DNA from 4 places in the Pseudomonas sivasensis genome. Region 1 is predicted to be linked to each of the others. Evidence: predicted binding sites of a transcription regulator. Region 1 holds the regulator's gene; each other region holds the start of a gene.
What was found. The regulator FliA, encoded in region 1, starts transcription of late flagellar genes. The targets are predictions, from matches to a motif close to CTAAAGTTTNNNNNNNNNNNGCCGNTAA.

Region 1 (5,963 bases):
CAGTACCAGCTCGCCGACCATGTTCATGATGTCGTCCAGACGCGCGGTATCAACCCGCACGGTGGTTTCGGCTTCACTGGCCGGTTTTTCCGCCGGTGGTGGCGCAGCCGCACGCGCAGGAGCTGGAGCCGGGGCTGCGGGCTTGGCCGCTGCCACAGGCGCAGCCGCTTTAGCAGCAGCCGGTGCTGCCGTGGCGACTGCAGCCGCTGGGGCGACTTCGCTGAACTTGCCCTTGCCGTGCAAATCATCCAGCAGCGCTTCGAATTCGTGATCAGAGATCAACCCATCGTCCGCAGGCTTGGCACTGGCAGCCGCCGCAGCAGCAGGCGCTGCCGCCACTTCCGGCAGGGCGTCGACCGCAAACGTGCCTTTGCCGTGCAACTGGTCAAGCAAGGCTTCGAATTCGTCATCGGTGATGTCGGTGCTGGCCGGGGCCGCAGGCGCTTCGGCAGCCGCGACAGGCGCCACCGCATCGGCGGCGAACTGGCCTTTGCCGTGCAACTGGTCGAGCAGGGATTCGAACTCGGCGTCGGTGATGTCTTCACTGGTCGGTGCCGCTGCCGGGGCAACGGCGGCCGGTGCTTCAGCTTCGGCCTTGACGGCACTGAGGGAGTTGAGCAGTTGTTCGAACTCGTTGTCCGTCACATCCGCTTCAGGCTCCGCCACCGGCTCAGGCGCGGCCTCAACCACCGGCGCTGCCGTGGTGTCGGCTGGCTCTGCATAGCGCGCCAGGGCGGCCAGCAGTTCCGGGGTGGCCGCCGTGATCGGGGCACGTTCGCGAACTTCGCTGAACATGCCGTTGACCGCATCCAGTGCTTCGAGAATCACGTCCATCAATTCCGAATCAACGTGACGCTCACCCTTGCGCAGGATGTCGAAAACGTTCTCGGCGATGTGGCAGCACTCCACCAGCTCATGGAGCTGGAGGAAGCCGGCGCCCCCTTTTACAGTATGAAAACCGCGAAAAATTGCATTGAGCAGGTTCGCATCATCCGGTCGGCTTTCCAGCTCGACCAGTTGTTCGGACAGTTGCTCTAAAATTTCGCCGGCCTCTACAAGGAAATCCTGAAGGATCTCTTCATCGGCGCCGAAGCTCATGTGGGTGCTCCTTAGAAGCCTAAACTGGATAACAGGTCATCTACGTCATCCTGACCTGACACAACGTCTTCACGTTTATCGGCATGAATCTGCGGACCTTCACCCTTGGCGAGATGTTTTTGTGGATCTTTTTCAGAGAGGATCGCTTCGCGGTCATGTTCGATGCCGGCAAAACGGTCTACCTGGCCAGCCATGAGCACCAATTTGAGCAAATTGCTTTCCACTTCGGTAACCAACTGGGTTACACGTTTGATCACCTGACCGGTGAGGTCCTGGTAATCCTGGGCCAGCAGAATGTCATTGAGGTTGCTGGAAACCGTGCGGTTTTCCTGTTCGCTGCGCGACAGAAAACCGTCGACCCGACGGGCCAATTCACGAAACTCTTCGGCCCCGACTTCGCGACGCATGAAGCGGCCCCAGTCAACGCTGAGGGCCTGGGCTTCATTGGCCATGCCGTTGACCAGAGGCGTGGCATTTTCCACCAGGTCCATGGTGCGGTTAGCCGCGGCTTCGGTCAGCCTGACCACATAGGACAGGCGTTCGGTGGCATCAGTGATCTGCGAGATTTCTTCGGCCTGGGGCATGTGCGGGTCAATCTGAAAATTGACGATCGCACTGTGCAGCTCGCGTGTGAGCTTGCCCACTTCCTGGTACAGGCCGCGGTCACGGGTCTGGTTGAGCTCATGGATCAACTGCACCGCGTCGCCGAAGTGGCCTTTTTCAAGGCTGTCGACCAACTGGTGAGCATGCTTTTTCAGGGTCGACTCAAAGTCTCCCTGTGACGTTTCTTTATGCTCCATAGCTCCCCCGCGATGGCATTAGCCGTGGATGCGTTCAAAGATCTTTTCGATCTTCTCTTTCAAGGCCTGTGCAGTGAATGGCTTGACTACGTAACCGTTGACCCCGGCCTGGGCGGCTTCGATGATCTGTTCACGCTTGGCTTCGGCGGTCACCATCAACACGGGAAGGCTGCGCAGTTTTTCGTCGGCACGCACGTGGCGCAACAAGTCGATACCGGTCATGCCCGGCATGTTCCAGTCTGTTACCAGAAAGTCGATGCTCCCGCTGTTGAGGATCGGAATCGCCGTAAGGCCGTCATCCGCCTCGACCGTGTTTGTGAACCCAAGGTCACGCAACAGGTTTTTTATGATCCGCCGCATCGTTGAGAAGTCATCAACGATGAGGATTTTCATGTTCTTGTCCAATTCGACCTCCAAGCAGTCTTAAACGCGCCCAGCACCTGGACGCGCCATTTCAATCAACAGGCATTACACAAAAAGGACTGCCGGGGGCACCACGGATCGAACCCACGAAGGCCTATCACCTTCGCGGTATCGCTTTGCAATGCTCCCCACACTGCCTGTCAGCGCGCTCGCCACTCTCCCAAACGCCCCCGCAAGCGGGCTGCGCATTGGCTGTGCAACTGGCTGACACGCGATTCGCTGACCCCCAGGACCTCACCGATTTCCTTGAGGTTCAGCTCTTCGTCGTAATACAGCGCCAACACTAACCGCTCGCGCTCGGGCAAGTTGGCAATGGCGTCCGCCAATGCACCCTGGAAGCGTTCATCTTCCAGGTCGCGTGACGGTTCCATATGCGCGCTCGCGCCGTCCTCGTGCAGCCCTTCGTGTTCGCCGTCCTGCAACAGGTCGTCGAAACTGAACAGGCGGCTGCCCAAGGTATCGTTCAAAATCCCGTAATAATCGTCGAGACTCAATTGGAGTTCGGCCGCAACTTCATGATCTTTAGCGTCGCGACCGGTTTTTGCTTCAATTGCACGAATTGCGTCGCTGACCATGCGCGTATTTCGGTGCACCGAACGCGGCGCCCAATCACCTTTACGCACCTCATCAAGCATCGCGCCACGGATACGGATACCCGCATACGTCTCGAAACTCGCGCCTTTGCTGGCATCGTATTTGGTCGACACTTCGAGCAAGCCGATCATGCCGGCCTGGATCAGGTCCTCGACCTGCACGCTGGCGGGCAGGCGAGCCAGCAAGTGATAGGCGATACGCTTGACCAGCGGCGCATAGCGCTCAATCAACTCACCCTGACTGTCACGGGCAGATTTCTTGTAGGCGTTGTAGCCATTCGCTGTCATAGCACCGGTCCTGCGCTCGTCTGATGTACCAATCGCTCGACGAAAAACTCCAGATGCCCACGAGGGTTGGCGGGCAACGGCCAGGTATCGACCTTCTGGGCAATAGCCTTGAACGCCAATGCGCATTTGGAACGAGGGAACGCTTCGTAGACTGCACGCTGCTTTTGCACAGCCTTGCGCACGCACTCGTCGTAGGGAACTGCACCGACGTATTGTAAGGCGACATCGAGGAAGCGATCCGTGACCTTGGTCAACTTGGCGAACAGATTGCGCCCTTCCTGCGGACTCTGGGCCATGTTGGCCAGGACGCGGAAGCGGTTCATGCCGTAGTCACGGTTAAGCAGTTTGATCAGGGCGTAGGCGTCGGTGATCGAGGTGGGTTCATCGCAGACCACCAGCAGGACTTCCTGCGCGGCGCGCACAAAGCTGACCACGGACTCGCCGATCCCGGCGGCGGTGTCGATCACCAGCACGTCGAGGTTGTCGCCGATATCACTGAATGCCTGGATCAGGCCGGCATGCTGCGCCGGGCTCAGGTGCACCATGCTCTGGGTACCGGAGGCAGCCGGCACGATGCGGATCCCGCCAGGGCCCTGGAGCAGCACGTCGCGCAGCTCACAGCGCCCCTCGATCACATCGGCAAGGGTGTGTTTGGGCGTCAGTCCCAGCAGAACGTCGACGTTCGCCAGCCCCAGGTCAGCATCCAGCAGCATGACGCGACGGCCAAGCTCTGCCAGGGCCAGGGACAAATTCACTGACACGTTAGTCTTTCCGACGCCACCTTTGCCGCCGGTCACCGCGATCACCTGTACGGGATGCATGCTGCCCATTTTATTTCTTTACCTTGTCTTGCTTAGACGCAGGCTACATGGCTTGGCCGCGTGAATCGCTTGCAGACCATCAATGTAGGTACATTTCACGGTGTTCATCCTGACTTCAACCGACCCGTTTTGCCGGGTTGTGGTAGAGGTCGGCGAACATATCGGCCATCGCTTCCTCGCTAGGCTCTTCTTGCATTTGCACGCTGACGGCACGGCTGACCAACTGATGACGGCGCGGCAGATGAAGATCATCCGGGATCCGCGGCCCGTCGGTCAGGTAGGCAACCGGTAATTCATGACTGATAGCCAGGCTCAACACTTCACCCAGGCTGGCGGTCTCATCCAGTTTCGTGAGGATGCAACCGGCCAGGCCACAGCGTTTGTAGCTATGGTACGCAGCGGTAAGAACCTGTTTTTGGCTGGTGGTTGCAAGCACCAGGTAATTTTTCGACTTGATGCCACGCCCGGCCAGGGTTTCCAGTTGCATGCGCAACGCCGGGTCGCTGGCTTGCAAGCCGGCGGTGTCGATCAGCACCACGCGCTTGCGCAGCAGCGGATCGAGGGCGTTGGCCAGGGACTGGCCCGGGTCGACGTGGGTCACCGGTACATTGAGGATGCGGCCCAACGTCTTGAGCTGCTCCTGGGCGCCGATCCGGTAGCTGTCCATGCTCACCAGCGCGATATTATTCGCGCCGTACTTGAGCACATAACGCGCTGCCAGCTTGGCGAGGGTGGTGGTCTTGCCCATGCCGGCAGGGCCGACCATGGCGATCACACCGCCCTCTTCCAGGGGTTCGATTTCCGGGGTAGCGATCATCCGCGCCAGGTGGGCCAGCAACATGCGCCAGGCCTGGCGTGGTTCTTCGATTTCGGTGGTCAGGGCCAGCAGGTCGCGGGACAACGGGCCGGACAAGCCAATGCGTTGCAGGCGACGCCACAGGTTGGCCTGTTGCGGTTTGCTGCCTTGCAGCTGCGTCCAGGCCAGCGAGCCGAGCTGCACTTCCAGCAGTTCGCGCAGGCCGTTGAGCTCAAAGCGCATCGAGTCGAACACACGCTGGTCAACTGCGGCGGCCGGGGCTGGCGCGGCAGGACGCGGCGGCTCGACGAAGGTCGGCTCAACCAGTGGTTCGGCAGCGGTCAGCGGCAGCCCGGCGAACAACTGGCGATTGGTGGTGGTATCGCTGTCGCCACGCATGCTCAGCTCAGCCTGGGCCGAGACGATGCGCGAAGCGGTCTTGCGCAGCTCGTCTTCGAGCTCCATGTTCGGTACACGCGGCGCCAGCGCCGAGGGGGTGTAATCCAGGGCAGCCGTCAGCTCGACACCGCCGGCAATACGACGGTTACCGATAATCGCGGCGTCGGCGCCCAGCTCATCACGGACCAGTTTCATGGCCTGACGCATATCGGCGGCGAAAAAACGCTTAACTTGCATAACCCACTACCCTCAGCCGTTGGGCCCTACTGTCGCGACGATAGTCACTTGCTTGTTGTCAGGAATTTCCTGATAAGCCAAAACGTGCAAATTCGGTACTGCCAAGCGTCCAAACCGCGACAACATCGCGCGGACCGGACCTGCCACCAGCAGAATCACCGGTTGGCCCTGCATTTCCTGACGCTGTGCGGCGTCGATCAACGAACGCTGCAGCTTTTCAGCCATGCTTGGCTCCAGCAGAACGCCCTCTTCCTGGCCTTGTCCTGCCTTCTGAATACTATTGAGCAATATTTGTTCCAACCTTGGTTCCAAGGTGATCACAGGCAGCTCAGAGTCAAGCCCTACAATGCTTTGCACGATTGCACGGGACAATCCGACACGCACCGCAGCCACCAGCGCGGCGGTATCTTGACTCTTGGCGGCGTTGTTGGCGATGGCCTCGGCAATGCTGCGAATGTCGCGTACCGGTACCTGTTCGGCCAGCAGCGCTTGCAGCACCTTGAGCAAT
Region 2 (5,963 bases), 1.6 Mb from region 1:
GGAAGTGGTGGCTGAGGGCGTGGAGACTCCGGAGCAGTTGGCGCTGCTGAGGCTGTTTGGCTGCGATCAGGCTCAGGGTTACTTGATCAGCAAGCCGCTGCCGTTGCCGGAGTTGGTGGAATACCTGACATTCGGCAAGGGCCAGCAGACGCTCGCTGGCGAAGTGTTCTAATCCGGCTGAGTGGCCCGGAACCCTTGGCGGGTTTCGGGTACTGCACCTTCCAGACCAATCATGCGCTTCATCTTCGCTTCAAACGCCCAAGTCAGGCTTACAGCCGCACACGCCAGCCCCAGCGCCAATCCCCACCACACGCCGGTCGGCCCCCAGCCTAGGGTGAAAGCCATCAACCACGCCGAAGGCGCGCCGATTAACCAGTAGCAACCCAGGCCCACCAGGAAGGTGGTCTTGGCATCCTTGAGCCCACGGATGCAGCCCATGGCGATGGTCTGGACGCCATCAAACAGCTCGAACCAGGCCGCGACGGCCAGCAGGCTGACGGCAAGCACGATCACCTCGTGGAATGCCGGGTCGTCATGGTCGAGGAACAGGCCGATCAGCGGGTCGGAAAACAGCCACAACACTAAGGCAAATCCCAACATCACCGCCGCGCCAAAACTGATGCCGACACGACCGGCCATGCGCGCTTGCAGCAACTGCCCGGCGCCATAGTGCTGGCCGATGCGCATGGTCACTGCATAGGACATGCCCGCCGGCACCATGAACGCCACCGAGACGATTTGCAGGGCAATCTGATGCGCCGCCAATTGCGTACTCCCCATGGTGCCCATGCACAGCGCGGCAAAGGCAAACAGCCCGACTTCTACTGCATAGGTGCCGCCAATCGGCAGGCCCAGACGCCACAACTCGCGCAAGTACTGGGTGTTGAGGCGCAGCAGGCCGGCGCTCAGCGGGTAAGCGGCGTAAGCGCGGTTGCTGCGGATGTACCACATCAGCGTCAGGGCCATGCCATTGGCGACGATGGCAGTGACCAAGCCAATGCCCATCAATCCGAGCTTCGGCAGGCCGAACATACCTTCGATCAAGGCGTGGTTGAGCAGGTAGTTCAGCACCGTGCCGCCGAGGCTGATCACCATCACCGGAGTGGCTTTGCCAATGGCGCTGGTGAATCCGCGCAAGGCCATGAAACTCAGGTAGCCGGGCAGGGCGAACGGCAGCATGGTCAGGAATTGCCCCGCCGACTGCACGTTGGTATCGGTCTGGCCGAACATCAGCAGCACCGGCTTCAAGTTCCATAACAGCAGTGCCGCCGCCAAGGCCATCAGCCAGGCGAGCCAGAGCCCGGCCTGGGTTAGGCGAGTGGCACCTTCGATGTCGCCAGCGCCGTGACGGATTGCCACCAAGGTGCCCACGGCGGCAATCACTCCGATGCAGAAGATCGACACGAACGAATAGCTCGCTGCGCCCAGGCCACCACCGGCCAGCGCTTCAGGGCTCAGGCGAGCCATCATCAAAGTGTCGGTCAGCACCATCAGCATGTGCGCCAACTGTGAGGCAATCAACGGCCCAGACAGCCGCAGAATGGCCCAGAGTTCGTTACGCGCTGGATGCTGCATGATCATCACACTCAGAAAGTCAGAGGGTTGGAGAGGGTTGGATTCTCGGCCCTCTCAGCTCATTGCACAAAGGGATAAAAGCGATCATCTACATGATTAAAACTCATGCCTGACTGATTCTGGTACGGTTTCGGCATCCTGCTGTCGGAGCTTTCCTCATGTCTCGTCGTCTTCCTCCTCTTTATGCCTTGCGTGCATTTGAAGCGGCCTCCCGGCATAACTCCTTTACCCGCGCCGCCGAGGAACTGTCGATTACCCAAAGTGCGGTGAGCCGACATATCCGCACGCTGGAAGAGCATTTCGCCTGTCGCCTCTTCCAGCGCAGCGGCCGTAACCTACAGCTCACGGAAGCGGCGCGCCTGCTGTTGCCCGGTGTGCGCGAGGGGTTCGCGGCGCTGGAGCGGGCCTGCCATACCCTGAACGCCGAAGATGACATCCTGCGCATGAAAGCGCCGTCGACCCTGACTATGCGGTGGTTGTTGGCGCGCCTCAGTCGCTTCCGCGCATTACAGCCAGGCAATGAAGTGCAATTGACCAGCGCCTGGATGAATGTGGATGAAGTGGATTTCAACCAGGAGCCGTTCGACTGTGCGGTGCTGTTGAGCTACGGGCACTTTCCGGCGGATTGGGAGGCCAGCTATTTGTTTCCTGAGCTGTTGATACCGGTGGGCGCGCCGAATCTGTTGGACGATGGCCCATGGGATGTAAATCGACTCGCCGGTGCCGAGTTGCTGCACCCCACGCCCGACCGCAGGGACTGGCGCAATTGGCTGGAGCGCATGGGGCTTTCGAATCAGGTTTCGCTCAAGGGTGGGCAGGTGTTCGATACCCTGGAGCTGGGCATGATCGCCGCCGCTCGCGGTTATGGCGTCTCCATGGGCGATCTGCTGATGGTGGCCGAGGATGTGGCGCAGGGACGTTTAAGCTTGCCGTTGCCGACGGCGGTAGCGAGCAGGGAAAATTACTATTTGGTGTGGCCGAAAACCCGTCCGGGCGGCGAGCGCTTGCGACGCTTGGCGGATTTCCTCCAGAGCGAAGTGCAGGCCATGGTTTTGCCCGATGTCGAACGGCTTGATTGAATAATTCTGGCTCTATCACGCAACCGTTTGCGTGATACCCCTGCGATTCGCTCAAGTATTGCAAAGCGCCGCCGAAGTAGGGGTGTTGGAACCATCGTGCACCAACGTTTCCCACCAGATAATTTGCCGAGCAGCGCTATGAGATCAGGATGATCCTGGCCTCGGCCAGGAGCTTTCATGTCTCAACCTCGCGCCCGGATCGCCTCGCAGTTAGGTCTTGCATTAGCCGTGATTTTGGCTGTCGTCATCAGCGGCAGTACTGTTTTCGCCTTGCGTTCCCTTGACTCCGCCAACCTCGATACCCGCGAGGAACACTTGGCCAGCGAGGCACGACTGCTGGCCGACCAACTCAATACCTTCCACAGCACGCTGCGCGAGAGCACCCAGCGTCTGACCGGATTGTTTGAAAAGCGCTTCAGCGCCGGGTTGCGTGTGCAGGCTGATCAAATGGTCGCGGTGGCTGGGGTCCAGACGCCGAGCCTGTTGCTGGGCAGCGAAGTGCTCAACAACAACTTCACTGAAGTCGATGAGTTCAAGCAGATGTCCGGCGGCGTGGCCACGGTGTTCGTGCGCAGCGGCGACGACTTTGTTCGCGTCAGCACTTCCCTGACCAAGCAGGACGGCAGCCGCGCCATCGGCACCGTGCTTGACCGCCAGGGTCCGGCTTACCAGCGCGTGCTCGGTGGTCAGGCGTATATCGGCCGCGCGGTGTTGTTCGATCGCTCCTACATGACCCAGTACAGCCCCGTACGAGACAGCAGCGGCAAAGTGATCGCTGTGTTGTTCATCGGCTTTGACTACACCGACGCCCAGGCCGCGCAGTTTGAGAACCTCAAGCGCTTCCGCATCGGTCAGACCGGCTCCTTGGCGTTGCTCGACGAGCAGAAGCGTTGGCTGGTACCGCCCGCGGGTGTGCAGGCCTTGGACCAGTCGGTTGCGGTGATGCTGGACCTGGCCAAGACCCCAGGCAAAGGCCGCTTCTGGAGCGATAAGAACGAAGACTTCTACAGTGTTTCGGTACCGTTCGACGGCGGTCCTTGGGCCGTCGTCGCGAGCATGCCGAAAGCTGAAATCCGTGCAGTGACCTGGGCGGTCGGTATTCGCCTGGTGATCGGCAGCATACTGGCGATGTTGCTGGCGGTAGGCGCCACGGTCTGGTTGCTGCGCAGCAAACTGCAGCCGCTGAGTGATCTGGTGCGCCAGGCCGAAGCCTTGGGCGCGGGGGACTTGAGTGCGCGCCTCAACGTGTCCAGCCATGATGAAATCGGCCAACTAGCCCGTAGCTTCAACCAGATGGGTGAAGCGCTTTCGACCATGGTTTCCCATATCCGCAAGGCGGCCGAAGAGGTCAACAGCCGTGCACAGGCACTGTCCGGGTTATCCGGCGGGGCCTATGACGGCATGGAGCAGCAGTCTGGCGAAATCACCAGCATGGCTGGTGCGGTGGAAGAGTTCAGCGCCACTTCGCTGAATATCGCCGACAACATGGGCAACACCGAGCGTCTGGCTCAAGAGAATGCCCAGCAAACCCGCATCGGCCGCACCTCGATGCAGGAGGCGTCGTCGTCGCTGGAACATATCGCGACCGCGCTGAATAGCACGGCCACGGTGATCAATACCCTGGGCCAGCGCTCTCAGGAAATCGGCGGCATCGTCGGTGTGATCACCTCCATCGCCGAACAGACCAACCTGCTGGCGCTGAACGCCGCCATCGAGGCTGCTCGCGCAGGTGAACAGGGCCGTGGGTTTGCCGTGGTTGCTGACGAAGTGCGTAACCTGGCCTCGCGTACCCGCGAAGCCACCGATGAAATTTCCGGGATGATCCAGAGCATTCAGCGGGAAACCGGCAACGCCATCAGCACCATGGAGCACGGCAACACGTTGATGCAGGAAGGCCTGTCGCGCAACGCCGACGTGGCGTCGGCCCTGGCACGTATCGACGAGCAGAGCCGTTCGGCCGGTCAGCAGTTCGCGGCGATTACCACGGCGACTCAGGAGCAGAGCAGCACCGCGACATTGCTCAGCAGCAACTTGCAGAGCATCGCACTGGCCAACAGCGAGCAGCGGGAAGTGGTGTCGAACCTGGCGATTACGGCTAAGGAGCTCGAGACGTTGGCGGCGGGCTTGCGTCATGAGGTGGATCGCTTTCGCTGAGGCTCAATTGAGGGAGGCCGGGCGGTACTGCAAGGCCTCCTTCAAGTGGTCCCGCGTGATGGCATCCACCTGATCCAGGTCCGCCAACGTGCGTGACACTTTGAGCAGCCGATGAGCCGCACGCAGCGACAATGTCAGTCGCTCGCAGGCGCTTTCCAGCCAGCCTTCGTCGGCTTTCAAAAGTTGGCAGTGCTCACGCAGCCTCGGCAGATCAAGAAAGGCGTTGGCACAGCCTTGGCGCTGTTGCTGGCGCTCCCGAGCCTCGGCCACCTGGGCTGAGGCCGTTGCCGTCGTATCTCCAACCTGCTGGGTTGGATTCAGCGCAGTTGTTTCCCGCGCCACGGTGAGGTGCAAGTCAATCCGATCCAGTAACGGTCCAGACAGTTTATTGCGATACCGCTGGACCTGCTCCGGTGTACAGCGACAACGCCCAGTGGGTTCGCCCATATACCCGCAAGGGCAGGGGTTCATCGCTGCCACCAGTTGAAAACGCGCTGGGAAACTCACACGGTCGCGGGCGCGGGAAATCACGATATGCCCTGACTCCAATGGCTCACGCAAAACCTCCAGCACCTTGCGATCAAACTCCGGTAACTCATCCAGGAAAAGCACGCCATGATGAGCCATGGTGATTTCCCCAGGCTGCGGTTTCGATCCACCACCCACCAACGCGGGCCCTGACGCAGAGTGGTGCGGCTGGCGAAACGGCCGGTGCGGCCAATGGCTCAGCGGTGCGAGGCTGACCACCGACTGAATTGCCGCCACTTCCAGGGCCTCCTGCTCGCTCAGCGGAGGCAGCAAACCGGGCAAGCGGCTGGCAAGCAAGGTCTTGCCGGTGCCCGGTGGCCCGCTGAACAGAAGGTTATGTGCGCCCGCTGCTGCAATCAACAACGCCCGCTTGGCGGAGAGTTGGCCTTGCACTTCGCTCAAATCCGGGTAGGGCTTGTTCAGGTACAACAAACCATCGGATTTATAGGGCTCAATCGGCACTTGTCCGTTGAGGTGCGCCACGACCTGCAGCAAGTGATCCACGGCAATCACCTTCAGCCCCGACGCCAGGCAAGCTTCCTCTGCATTCGCCCGCGGCACTATCACGGTGCGCCCAGCCTTGCGCGCCGCCAAAGCGGCTGGCAACACACCTTTGACCGCACGCAC
Region 3 (5,963 bases), 1.9 Mb from region 1:
CAACCACTTTGCGCCCATCGTCGGCCTGCTCGCTGGCACCACTGGCGTGCTGTGAGGCGTCAGCGGCGTTACGGGCGATTTCCTGAGTAGCGGCGCCCAGCTCGTTGATTGCTGCGGCGACGCTGTTGGTACGTGCGCTCTGCTCGTCAGAGCCTATGATCGAAGCGTTGGATGACGCCATCACACGCTGGGACAGGTCATGCACCTGGCGCGTTGCTGAAGACACTTCGGAGATCGAGGCGTGGATACGTTCTACGAACCGGTTGAACGCACTGCCCACTTCACCGAACTCGTCTTTGCTAGTAACCGTCAAACGGCGGGTCAGGTCACCCTCACCCTGGGCGATGTCCTGCATAGCAATGCCCATGGTGGTCAGAGGGCGCAGCAATACTTGAATAAGCAGGCTCAAGAGCACGGCAATCGCGACGACAGCGATCAGCATGGCGATCAACGCGGACGTGCGGAATTTGCCCAGCGGTGCATAGGCTTTGTCTTTATCGATCGACAGACCGATATACCAATCAGCACCGGGCAAACCGCTGATAGGCGTGAACGACAGGATGCGGTCCTGACCTTTGAGGACGACCTCCTGGTTAACTTTCTCAATCCGGACGCTGGTACCTGGATAGATGTCCTTGAGGTTTTTCATCACTTGGTCTTCGTCAGGGCTGACGATGACTTGGCCGTCGCCGCTGACCAGGAACGCATGGCCGATACCGCCGAAGTCCACCGAGTTGATGATCTTCACCAGGGTTTGCAGGCTCAGGTCACCGCCGACCACACCGAGCAACTCGCCGTTCTTTTTCACCGGCATGGCGATCGTTACGATCTGCCCACCCACTGCGGCCATATAGGGCGGCGTCAGCATGGGCTTATCGGCAGCCACCGCTTGCTTGTACCAGGGACGCTGGCGAGGGTCGTAGCCGTCAGGCATCTTTGCGTCGGGACGCTGGGTGAACACGCCGTTGGTTTGACCAACGTAGGTGAACTGGAAGTTCGAGGTGAACGCCGGTTGATCGACCAACCCCGGGAGGTCAGCCGCACTGCCTTGGTGGGCAACGTTTTGCGTCAGACTTTCGAGCACCAATATCCGACCGCTGAGCCAGTTCTGCACACTGCTGGCGGTGAGCTCACCCGACTGCTGGATAGACGACTCCAGGTTCTGCTTGATGGTGCTGCGCTGCAGGTAGTCGTTGTAAAGAGTAAATAACGCGAAGGCTAGAACCACGACGCCTGACGCGGCCAACAAAATTTTATGACTGAACTTGAGATTCATTTCATCGACTTCTTTTTGCCAAAGGGGGGGTGAGCGGGCCGAATGGAGCATTCAATGTACGGTCTAGGCAGCGTCTCGGGCCGCTCTATTTCGGTGCACACATGGCTTATCAGGCTTTCGGCCACACCGAAGTAAAACTTAGTGATTTGTGGGAAAGATCTTCTTTTTAGGTAGGAAACCGACAAAAGGTTGTCGTACAAGGAGCGAAGTAAAAAATTTTTCCGCCTGCCAAGCACTGAGACACATTGACATCTGTGACGTCTGGACGAGCTCGTCTACAGGCCTCTTTCTGAATACACCTCGCGTGAAGATAGCGTTGTGCAGACGCTTTACTGCACCCACCACAACTGGCTTAACACGTGGCTGCGCGGCCGTATGGCCAATGTCGCAGATGCAGCAGAACTGCCTCAAAACGCCTTCATGCGACTGCTGTTGGGAATCGAACGTTTTGAACTCAAGGCGCTACGGGCATTGTTGCGCACAAGTGCACGAGGGGTGGTCGTTGATCACTGGCGCCGCGAGGAGCTCGAACGAGCCTATATCGAGTCAATCGCCCATCTGTCCGAAGCGCTGAGGCGCGGGCGTTGGTATTGGAGTTACTGGAGGACATCGCCCGGCTTTTGGAAGGGTTAAAACCCGAGGTGCGTAAGGTATTTCTGATGGTTCAGTGTGATTGGCTAACGTACAAGCTGATCACAAAACAGATGGGTATATCACTGAGGTCAGTTGAGCGTTATGTCGCCGAGGCGCTTTACTACTGCTCCGTCCTGCGTTACGGCGCCAATGAATAACACCACACGCTCCGGGCCAGACTCGAGGGTGGTCAAGCAGGCCATCAGTTGGATGCTGCGCTTACGTCACAACCCCGCCAATACACGGCTGCGCCTGCAATGTGAGCAATGGCGCGAAGATCATCATGATCACGAACTGGCCTGGCAACGGGTACTGGCGCTACAACAGGAGCTCAATAGCCATCTGACCGTGATCCCCGGGGTACATAAAACACTGGAAAACAGTACACAAGGTCTGGGACGGCGGCAGGCACTGAAGTTATTGGCCGGCGCACTGCTGGTGGGCTCAACAGTATGGCTAAGCCGGGACCTGACCGGTTTGCAGCGCTGGACTTCTGACCTAGCAACAGCCCCCGGCGAGCGCCGCAGCATGCAATTGCCCGATGGCACTCGCCTGCAACTCAACACAGACAGCGCGGTAGACCTGGACTTCAATGCGCAGCAGCGTCTGATCACATTGGTGCGTGGGGAAATACTGGTGACCTGCAGTGCTGCTTCCTCTGTCCCATTGTTGGTTCAAGCTCAACACGGCTTGCTGGAAGGCATCGAAGGGCGTTTTACAGTTCGTCAGTACAGTGACTGCACGCGCTTGAATGTGGTCAGCGGTACTGTAGCGATTCACTCACCGCACAGGCCGGATGGACTTTCGACGCGCGTTCACGCAGGTGAGAGTTACATCGTGCGTCAGACCGAAGCCATGCTTGCTCCGCCGCCAGATATGGACGTTGCTGCTTGGTCAGATGGGCTGCTCCTGACCCGAAATATGCGGTTGATCGACTTCCTTGCAGAAGTTGGGCGTTATCGCCCTGGTTATCTGGGCTGCTCAATGGATATTGCAGATCTACGGCTGTCGGGTGCATTCCGACTGGAGGACACCGATAAGTTGCTAGCGATACTGCCACGCATACTGCCGGTACACGTGCGCTATCGCACGCGTTGGTGGGTGAGCCTGGAGCGAAGGGTGTAATTTTTCACTTTTTTTGGCGGCTTTTTTCCGTGAGTCCAGCTTAGACAGTGAGCCAGTCAATCTGCCCTCACCAGGCATCTACGGATGCTGAACATGCCAGCGTGTTTTCCCCGCAACACGTTCGACTCTTCCTACACGCTATTGGGTCAAGCCATACGCGCAGCATTGCTGTTGACGGCGCTGGGTAGCGGTACGGTACTCATCAGTGTCTCAGCGGCAGAAGCCCGCGCCGAGCAGGTCAATCAACCCTACAAGATAGCCGCAGGCCCACTGAGCCAGGTACTCAATCAGTTCTCACGACCGATAGGCGTCACTATGTCCAGCATGCCAGCGCAAACTTAGGACCGGCACTCGGTGGGGTTACAGTGCGATGCGCTGCTTAAATGATCGCTCGGTGGATAACATTTACCTTGATGGCTTGAAGTCCATGAGGGACAGAGGCACCTATAGCACGATGCAAGTTGCATCCGTACTTCCTGGAGCGCGTGGACATTCTCAAGGGTCCTTCCTCACTACTCTATGGGCGCAGATGTCCCGTCTGAGCATCGACTTTACCGATGACACTTCACTGACGTTACAGGCCTATCTCCACTAGGGCGACCAAGCAAACCATGCTGATAGGTGCGGGCTATCAAGGGCGTAAACAGTGGTGGATTGGACAAGTGGGTCGCTTGAGCCAATCAATGCGTTTAACCCAGCCTATGGTAACTCTGCTATCCGCTATTACAGCCCTACCAGCTACTTGCGCCGGGTGGAGCAGACCGGGTTTTATCTGCAAGACCTGATCGAATTGATCAGGAAAATCTGGCAACCAAGCTAACGCAGGAAAGCTTTTATCGTGCTGTCGGCGCTGTACGTTCGCTGGGGCTGGAATTGGAAGCACATATGGAGCTAAGTTCCTGAGCAGCTATACCTTTAAGGTAACGTCGACTTGAAGGGCGTGGATGTGAGGCTGAATGCTAAGAATCTGACCAATGAAACTTATGTAGCGTCCTATGCCAGTCTGAACTTCTGCTATCTGGGTGAAGAGCGCAGCGTAAGCGCGGCGGTAAGTTACCAGTTCTGAGCCACTAGTGCGGCCCCCACCCACCAGCGCCTCTAAACGACAAAACCCCTGTCTGTATAACAGACAGGGGTTTTGGAATTTAATCTTGACGATGACCTACTCTCACATGGGGAAACCCCACACTACCATCGGCGATGCATCGTTTCACTACTGAGTTCGGGATGGGATCAGGTGGTTCCAATGCTCTATGGTCGTCAAGAAATTCTGTGTATCGGATCGTTGCATTCGCATCGCGCCGATGAGATTCATGAGTTTCTACATAAAACAAAACCCCATCTGCTTTCGCAAATGGGGTTTCGGAATTTAATCTTGACGATGACCTACTCTCACATGGGGAAACCCCACACTACCATCGGCGATGCATCGTTTCACTACTGAGTTCGGGATGGGATCAGGTGGTTCCAATGCTCTATGGTCGTCAAGAAATTCGGGTACTGAGTCGCGACCAGTTGGCCTCGCTTCAGCAAATTGGGTATGTGATAGCTTTCGGTGTTTGCAAGAGTCGAACTTTCGGTTCATTTCGTCTTCACACACCGCAATCTGGTGCTCTTTCGCTTTTCAGCTCGAAGCAAGCAAATTGCTTGGGTGTTATATGGTCAAGCCTCACGGGCAATTAGTATTGGTTAGCTCAACGCCTCACAGCGCTTACACACCCAACCTATCAACGTCGTAGTCTTCGACGGCCCTTCAGGGAACTCAAGGTTCCAGTGAGATCTCATCTTGAGGCTAGTTTCCCGCTTAGATGCTTTCAGCGGTTATCTATTCCGAACATAGCTACCCGGCAATGCCACTGGCGTGACAACCGGAACACCAGAGGTTCGTCCACTCCGGTCCTCTCGTACTAGGAGCAGCCCCTCTCAAATCTCAAACGTCCACGGCAGATAGGGACCGAACTGTCTCACGACGTTCTAAACCCAGCTCGCGTACCACTTTAAATGGCGAACAGCCATACCCTTGGGACCGGCTTCAGCCCCAGGATGTGATGAGCCGACATCGAGGTGCCAAACACCGCCGTCGATATGAACTCTTGGGCGGTATCAGCCTGTTATCCCCGGAGTACCTTTTATCCGTTGAGCGATGGCCCTTCCATACAGAACCACCGGATCACTAAGACCTACTTTCGTACCTGCTCGACGTGTCTGTCTCGCAGTCAAGCGCGCTTTTGCCTTTATACTCTACGACCGATTTCCGACCGGTCTGAGCGCACCTTCGTACTCCTCCGTTACTCTTTAGGAGGAGACCGCCCCAGTCAAACTACCCACCATACACTGTCCTCGATCCGGATAACGGACCTGAGTTAGAACCTCAAAGTTGCCAGGGTGGTATTTCAAGGTTGGCTCCACGCAGACTGGCGTCCACGCTTCAAAGCCTCCCACCTATCCTACACAAGCAAATTCAAAGTCCAGTGCAAAGCTATAGTAAAGGTTCACGGGGTCTTTCCGTCTAGCCGCGGATACACTGCATCTTCACAGCGATTTCAATTTCACTGAGTCTCGGGTGGAGACAGCGCCGCCATCGTTACGCCATTCGTGCAGGTCGGAACTTACCCGACAAGGAATTTCGCTACCTTAGGACCGTTATAGTTACGGCCGCCGTTTACCGGGGCTTCGATCAAGAGCTTCGCGTTAGCTAACCCCATCAATTAACCTTCCGGCACCGGGCAGGCGTCACACCCTATACGTCCACTTTCGTGTTTGCAGAGTGCTGTGTTTTTAATAAACAGTCGCAGCGGCCTGGTATCTTCGACCGGCATGAGCTTACGGAGCAAGTCCTTCACCCTCACCGGCGCACCTTCTCCCGAAGTTACGGTGCCATTTTGCCTAGTTCCTTCACCCGAGTTCTCTCAAGCGCCTTGGTATTCTC
Region 4 (5,963 bases), 200 kb from region 1:
GGACTTTGCCAAACTCGGGCAATTGGCGAACCTGGAGCATGAGGCCATTTTCAATGCGATCAAACGCCAGGATCCGGACGCCGCACGCGCCGCCATGGTGTTGCATCTGACTAACAGCCGGGATCGATTTTCCGGGGAATGATAAGGAACACAGGTTGAACGAACACACCTTGTCCATGCGCCTGGAGCGCGTGGCAGCGCATGTGCCGAATGGCGCGCGTCTGGCCGATATCGGCTCGGACCATGCCTATCTGCCGGTGGCGTTAGTGCGCCGTGGCGTGATCGACGCGGCGCTGGCGGGAGAGGTCGCGACCACACCGTTCCAGGCGGCCGAACGGACCGTGCGTGACAATGGCCTGGAGCAGCAGATTACTGTGCGCCTGGCCGATGGCTTGGCGGCCATCGAAGCGCGTGACGGCATCACGGCCATCAGCCTCTGCGGCATGGGCGGCGAGACGATCCGCGACATCCTTGAGGCCGGCAAAGCCCACCTGAGCGGCGCTGAGCGGCTGATCCTGCAACCCAATGGCGGTGAGCAACCGCTGCGCCTTTGGTTAATGCGCAATGGCTATCGCATCGTCAGCGAAGAGCTGTTGCATGAAAACCGCTTTTACTACGAAATCATCGTCGCTGAGCGCGCAGACCCTGTGGTGTATACCGCCGAACAACTGTTCTTCGGCCCGTTACTGATGCAGGCCCGTAGCCCGGTGTTTTTGGCCAAGTGGCAGCGCGCGTTACGCCTGAGGCAGAAGACCTTGGCTGCCTTTGAGCGTGCGCAGGCGGTGCCCGAGGCGAAGCTCCAAGAGATTAGCCAGCAGATCCGGTGGATGCTCACACTGCTGGCTTGATACATACCCATTCAACCGTGATAAATCAGGAACCCCGCAATGGCAGACGCTACCGACCACGCCTTCTACGATCGCGCCGACGCGCACATCGAACTGTCGAACGAACAACTGAAAACCTTCGAAGACCTCGGCCAAGTCAGCGCTTCAATGATGTTCGGCACGACGCGGTTCAACGCCTGGGCGTGCGCACGCAACTTCAAGTCCGGTGAGCACATGGCCGAGGAGCGCGAGGCGATGCTCAAGTATTTTTGTGATCAGTATCGGTTGATGCTTGAGGACAATCTGGACGATCACATCAAGAACTTCAGTCGCTACATGCAGGCCAAATAGTCATTGCTCACTGCCTCTCACATAAAGCGCGGCGCCCTTCAAGTTTGGCTGGTTTGCTGCCGATAGGATGCCTGTGAATAAAGGTGTTCTGGACTGCACCTGGGCCAGTCGTCTCCGGCGGTTACAGCAGTCTTGCCAACACTGAGTGCTTTTGCCCCATTTTCGAGCACTCCATCGGCTCCAAAAGCGTGCCGCCCGCCCTGTTTCAGGGCTGTTGTTCGGCGGCCCGTATCTTGCTAGAGCCAAGCTAATCAATGACATGGCACTTTGCCGTTAGTCATTTCACGGCTTGGCCCACCGTGCACCACGTGGGTTGTTTGAGGGAGTAGTCGGACATGCACAGCTTGTTATCACCCGGTATCCGCCTGCTCGGACGTATGGGGTTTGCGCGCAAATTCCAAGTGTTGTTTTTCCTGTTCATGCTGCCCCTGGCTGGGAGCCTCTGGATGATCGGCCAGGACTATCGCGATAAATTAGGCGTGATTTCCACCGAGCAGTCCGGCGTGCGCCAACTGTTGGCCCTGGATGCACTGGACGGTCAATTGACGGCTCAGCGCAACCTGGCTGCGCGTTGGAAAGCGGCGGACATCCTGCACGCGCCGACGCCGGCGGCGAAGGCGGCGATGGACAAGGTCGATACGAATTTCCCGCTGATCCAGCAAAGCCTGCAAGCCTTGGGCGATGAGCTCAAAGCGCAGAACGCCAGCGCCGACATCCTCGCGCGCTACGAGGCGTTGCAGGCCACCGTCAAAGGCATGGACTCCGCTTCGCTGCGCACCGTGGGTTGGTGGCCGGATGGCTACGACCGTTTCACCTCGGCGCTGAGCGCTATGCAAACCCTGCGCGAACAGATCACCCTGGACGCCGGGCTGATCCTCGATCCCTGGCTGGAAACCTACATGCTCATGCAGATGGGCACACAGCAGACGCCAGACCTGATCGAGCGTATCGGTCGTATGGCGGGCGTCGGGCAGTCGTCCATTGCTTCGGGGCAGTTCACCTTGCAAAGCCGTTTGCAGATGCGCGACCTGCGCAGCCGCATTGGCGACGCGCGCGACCAGTTGGCCAAGGCGGCGGCTGCGCTCAAGGCCAAGCAATTCGACGGCATGGAGCCCTGGACGGCGCAGTACGACAACAGCCTGCAACTGTTGGATAACGAGCTTAAAGTGCTCGACGACGGCGTATTCGGCGGCACCATCAAGCTCGATACCGCCGGTTTCGAGCGCAGTGTCGACGCCATGCTCGGTTCGCTCAGCGCACTGCGCGTGCAGTCGCTGACCTCCCTTGACGAGCGCTTGAGCTACTACCACCGCAACGCGAACGAGCGCTTCATTCCTCTGGCGATGACCTTCGGCGTGCTGGCCCTGGCCGCGCTGTACCTGTTCATGTGCCTGCAAGCCTCCATACAGCGCAGCGCAAGAGGCATCACCACCCTGGCCGAATCCTTGCGCGACGGTAACCTGTGCGTCGAAGTGGCGGTGGAAGGGCGGGACGAGCTGGCACTGATCAGCACCGCGCTGAACGTGGCGGTGGTGCAATTGCGCACCAGCCTGCTGGGGGTCAACCACGAAACCCAGCAGCTCGGCTCAGCGGTCCTCACCCTCAATTCGCAATCGGGCAGCACCCTCAGCGAAGTCGAAGACCAGCAGCATCAAATCAGCCAGATCGCCGCCGCCGCTACGCAGTTGGCCGCGACGTCCATGGGCGTCGCCAGAAGCTGTGAACAAGCGTCGGGCAGTGCCCAGCAAACACGACGCATCGCCGAAGACAGCAGCCGCGACAGCCAACGCACCACGGCCAGCATCCAGCAACTCAACCAACGCCTTACCGATACGGCTGATGCTTTGCAGCAAGTCAGTCAGCAGGGGCAGCAGATTCAGTCGGTGGTCGACACCATTCGCGGCATTGCCGAGCAGACCAACCTGCTCGCACTCAACGCGGCCATCGAAGCGGCCCGCGCCGGCGAGCAGGGCAGGGGCTTTGCGGTGGTGGCCGATGAAGTGCGCAGTCTGTCCCAACGCACCCAGGCCTCCACGGCGCAGATCGCCGGCACCGTCGACAGCCTGCGCGCGACCGTGAGCCAGGCCGTTACGCTGATGGGCGCTGCGTGCGAGCAAGCATTGACCGACGCCGAGTCCGTCACCGGCCTGGGTACGCGCTTGGGCGAGATTGCCGGCGCGGTGCAGAACGTCACCGACACCCTGGCGCAGATCGCCACAGCGGTGGAAGAGCAAGCGGCGACGGCGGACGAAGTGAGCGGCAACATCCAGCAAGTCGATCAGGCGGCAGGACGTTTGCTGGATGGCGCGCGAGCGGTCAACCGGGCGGCGGACACCTTGAGCAAGGGCAGCCAGGCGTTGAGTGACAACACCGCGCGGTTTCGTTTGAGCTGAGTGCTATTTGGCTGCGGTGCGCAGGACTTCAATCCACAGCGCACCTTTGCCTGAAGCCGCCTCACCCACGCGCTTCAACGCACCTGCGCCGCTGACCGCGTAGGTACCGACCTTGTCGCTTTTCTCGCCGGTCACCAGCAACCATTGGCCATTGGGAGAGAAGGCGATATTGCGCGGTTGTTTCTCTTCGACCGGGTAGTTGTCGAGAAACATCAGGCCACCTGTAGCCGCATCCACCGCAAACGCCGACACCGAGCTGCTGGTGCGCTCGCTCATCAGCAGTAGGGTGCCATCCGGGGACAAACGCAGGTCGGCGGCCCAGATGCGTGGCGTCGGGTCGTCCTTCAAATCATTGTTGCGCGCGTCCCGCACTTCGCCGTGGGCCAGTTTCAAACGCGCGGGAATGCCGTTGGCTACGCCGATCTGCGTCAGCGCGCCGGTGCTGTCGTCAATGGAAAATGCAGTGACGGTGCCGCTCATTTCGCCGACCACATACAGGTATTTACCGTTGGCTGAAAACGCCAAGTGCCGAGGCCCGGTGTTGGCCGGCACGCTCACGTAGCCGGTGCCGATCGGCGTGAGTGCGCCGGTGTTTGCCTCGAAGCGATATTGCAGCACGTGGTCGTTGCCCAAGTTGCCGGCGTAGGCAAAGCGATTGCTGGGGTCGGTGCGCAGGGAGTGCGCGTGAGGGCCGGTCTTGTAGGTGAGGATCGGCTCGGGCTTATCGACGGGCTGCACACTGAGGGTGTCGGCCCCATAAGAGGCCGCGAGCAGGTAACGTCCGGCGCGGTCGGTGGCCAGGTAGGCCATGCTTTCTGCCAGCGGGGCCTTGGAGCGTGGCGTCAACCGCCCGCTGGCTGGATCAATGCTGAAGCTCTGCACTTGAAACGGCTTGACCCGCAACGCGGCATACAAGGTTTTACCGTCGGGGCTCAGGGCCATGGGGTTGACCTGATCACCGGCTGTTACCTGGTCAACCAGGCTCAACGCGCCGTTGCTCTCGTCCAGCCGGTATTGGGAAATCAAGCCATCGCCGGGGCTGGAAATGTACGCGAAGGTCGCAGCGTTGGCGTGTGCACTGAGTCCGCAGGCAATGGCGGCGGCCATGAGGAGGGGTTTATTCACGAGTGAGCCTTTATTGTTATGTTTGTGATCAGTCATCGTATGACTGTATTTCTGTCTCCGCAATAGTTGGTTTTTGGGCTCACTTGGCTGTGTCTCTTGCGACGCACCGGTATGCCTGACCCACAGGATTACATGTGGTCAACAAGTGACAGTTGCTCGTCCCCTGAGGCGCGCTAGCGTTAAGGCTCTTCAGGCATTTCACGTAGAGCACCGGATGCGCCCCGCACCTCAATCACACCGTCTGTGTCACGGCCGTTACTCGGAACACGGTCGCAGCTACCTCATCACCGCCGTGGTTCATCAGCGCCAGCGCTTATTCACTGACCTTTACCTGGGTCGCCTGCTGGTTGCCGAATTCCGGCAGGCTCATGAACTGGGACTGGTCGGTTCACTGGCCTGGGTCGTCATGTCTGACCACATTCACTGGTTGTTTGAGTTGAAGCAAAAGGCGTTGGCAGACGTGGTGCGACGTATTAAGTCGCGCAGTACGCTGGTCATTAACCAGCGTCGTCAAAGTAAAGAGCGTGTTTGGCAACCCGGCTATCACGATAGGGCAGTGCGTGCGGACGATGATCTTCGCAAGATGGCGCGTTACATCATTGCCAACCCTATACGAGCCGGCCTGGTGGAGCGGGTGGGGGATTATTCGTTGTGGGATGCGGCGTGGCTATGAATAAGAGGGGCGAACTCCTGTGTTTGGCAGACTTCCCTGGTGAGCAGGTTTTTGTGGTGAGCAGGCTTCTCTGGTGAGCCGGTTTCTGTAGTGAGCAGGCTTCTTATTGAGTGGTTTTTGTAGTGAGCAGGCTTCTTACAGTGAGCAGTGGCTTTTGTGGTGAGCGGGCTTGCCCCGCGCTGGGCTGCGAAGCAGCCCCAAAACCTGCCAGCGCGATCTATCTGACGAAACGCGGTGTTCTTGATGGGGCCGCTTCGCAGCCCTAAAACCTGCCAGCGCGATCTACCTGACGAAACGCGGTGTTCTTGATGGGGCCGCTTCGCGGCCCAGCGCGGGGCAAGCCCGCTCACCACAAAAAAAGCTTGCCTGCCACGCGTTACATCATTGCCAACCCTTTACGAGCCGGTCTGGTGGAGCGGGTGGGGGATTATTTGTTGTGGGATGCGGCGTGGCTATGAAGAAGAGGGGCGAACTCCTGTGTTTGGCAGACTTCCCTGGTGAGCAGGTTTTTGTGGTGAGCAGGCTTCTCTGGTGAGCAGGTTTCTGTAGTGAGCAGGCTTCTTACGGTGAGCAGTGGCTTTTGTGGTGAGCGGG

Region 2: a site for FliA is predicted at 2,705-2,732, ahead of LRO94_RS27845 (methyl-accepting chemotaxis protein). Genes of this name have one in related genera too.
Region 3: a site for FliA is predicted at 1,391-1,418, ahead of LRO94_RS01525 (methyl-accepting chemotaxis protein). Genes of this name have one in related genera too.
Region 4: a site for FliA is predicted at 1,217-1,244, ahead of LRO94_RS19400 (methyl-accepting chemotaxis protein). Genes of this name have one in related genera too.

Annotation. Positions count from the first base shown of each region.
Region 1 is NZ_CP090029.1:4,500,781-4,506,743, forward strand. Features, by position in the region: gene LRO94_RS20245 (chemotaxis protein CheA) at 1-1,098, opposite strand, end outside; gene LRO94_RS20250 (protein phosphatase CheZ) at 1,110-1,898, opposite strand; gene LRO94_RS20255 (chemotaxis response regulator CheY) at 1,917-2,291, opposite strand; gene fliA (RNA polymerase sigma factor FliA) at 2,462-3,202, opposite strand; gene fleN (flagellar synthesis regulator FleN) at 3,199-4,032, opposite strand; gene flhF (flagellar biosynthesis protein FlhF) at 4,139-5,455, opposite strand; gene flhA (flagellar biosynthesis protein FlhA) at 5,468-5,963, opposite strand, start outside.
Region 2 is NZ_CP090029.1:6,093,921-6,099,883, reverse strand. Features, by position in the region: gene LRO94_RS27860 (putative bifunctional diguanylate cyclase/phosphodiesterase) at 1-172, shown strand, start outside; gene LRO94_RS27855 (NorM family multidrug efflux MATE transporter) at 169-1,581, opposite strand; gene LRO94_RS27850 (LysR substrate-binding domain-containing protein) at 1,734-2,654, shown strand; gene LRO94_RS27845 (methyl-accepting chemotaxis protein) at 2,832-4,808, shown strand; gene LRO94_RS27840 (YifB family Mg chelatase-like AAA ATPase) at 4,812-5,963, opposite strand, start outside.
Region 3 is NZ_CP090029.1:332,675-338,637, reverse strand. Features, by position in the region: gene LRO94_RS01525 (methyl-accepting chemotaxis protein) at 1-1,276, opposite strand, end outside; partial or broken gene LRO94_RS01520 (sigma-70 family RNA polymerase sigma factor) at 1,652-2,067, shown strand; gene LRO94_RS01515 (FecR domain-containing protein) at 2,060-3,034, shown strand; gene LRO94_RS27915 (hypothetical protein) at 3,128-3,376, shown strand; partial or broken gene LRO94_RS27965 (TonB-dependent receptor plug domain-containing protein) at 3,387-3,570, shown strand; partial or broken gene LRO94_RS27910 (hypothetical protein) at 3,625-4,100, shown strand; rRNA gene rrf (5S ribosomal RNA) at 4,184-4,299, opposite strand; rRNA gene rrf (5S ribosomal RNA) at 4,408-4,523, opposite strand; rRNA gene LRO94_RS01495 (23S ribosomal RNA) at 4,693-5,963, opposite strand, start outside.
Region 4 is NZ_CP090029.1:4,303,438-4,309,400, reverse strand. Features, by position in the region: gene LRO94_RS19415 (FadR/GntR family transcriptional regulator) at 1-142, shown strand, start outside; gene LRO94_RS19410 (tRNA (adenine(22)-N(1))-methyltransferase) at 156-848, shown strand; gene LRO94_RS19405 (DUF3144 domain-containing protein) at 888-1,178, shown strand; gene LRO94_RS19400 (methyl-accepting chemotaxis protein) at 1,514-3,571, shown strand; gene LRO94_RS19395 (lactonase family protein) at 3,575-4,696, opposite strand; gene LRO94_RS19390 (REP-associated tyrosine transposase) at 4,911-5,369, shown strand; partial or broken gene LRO94_RS19385 (REP-associated tyrosine transposase) at 5,735-5,827, shown strand.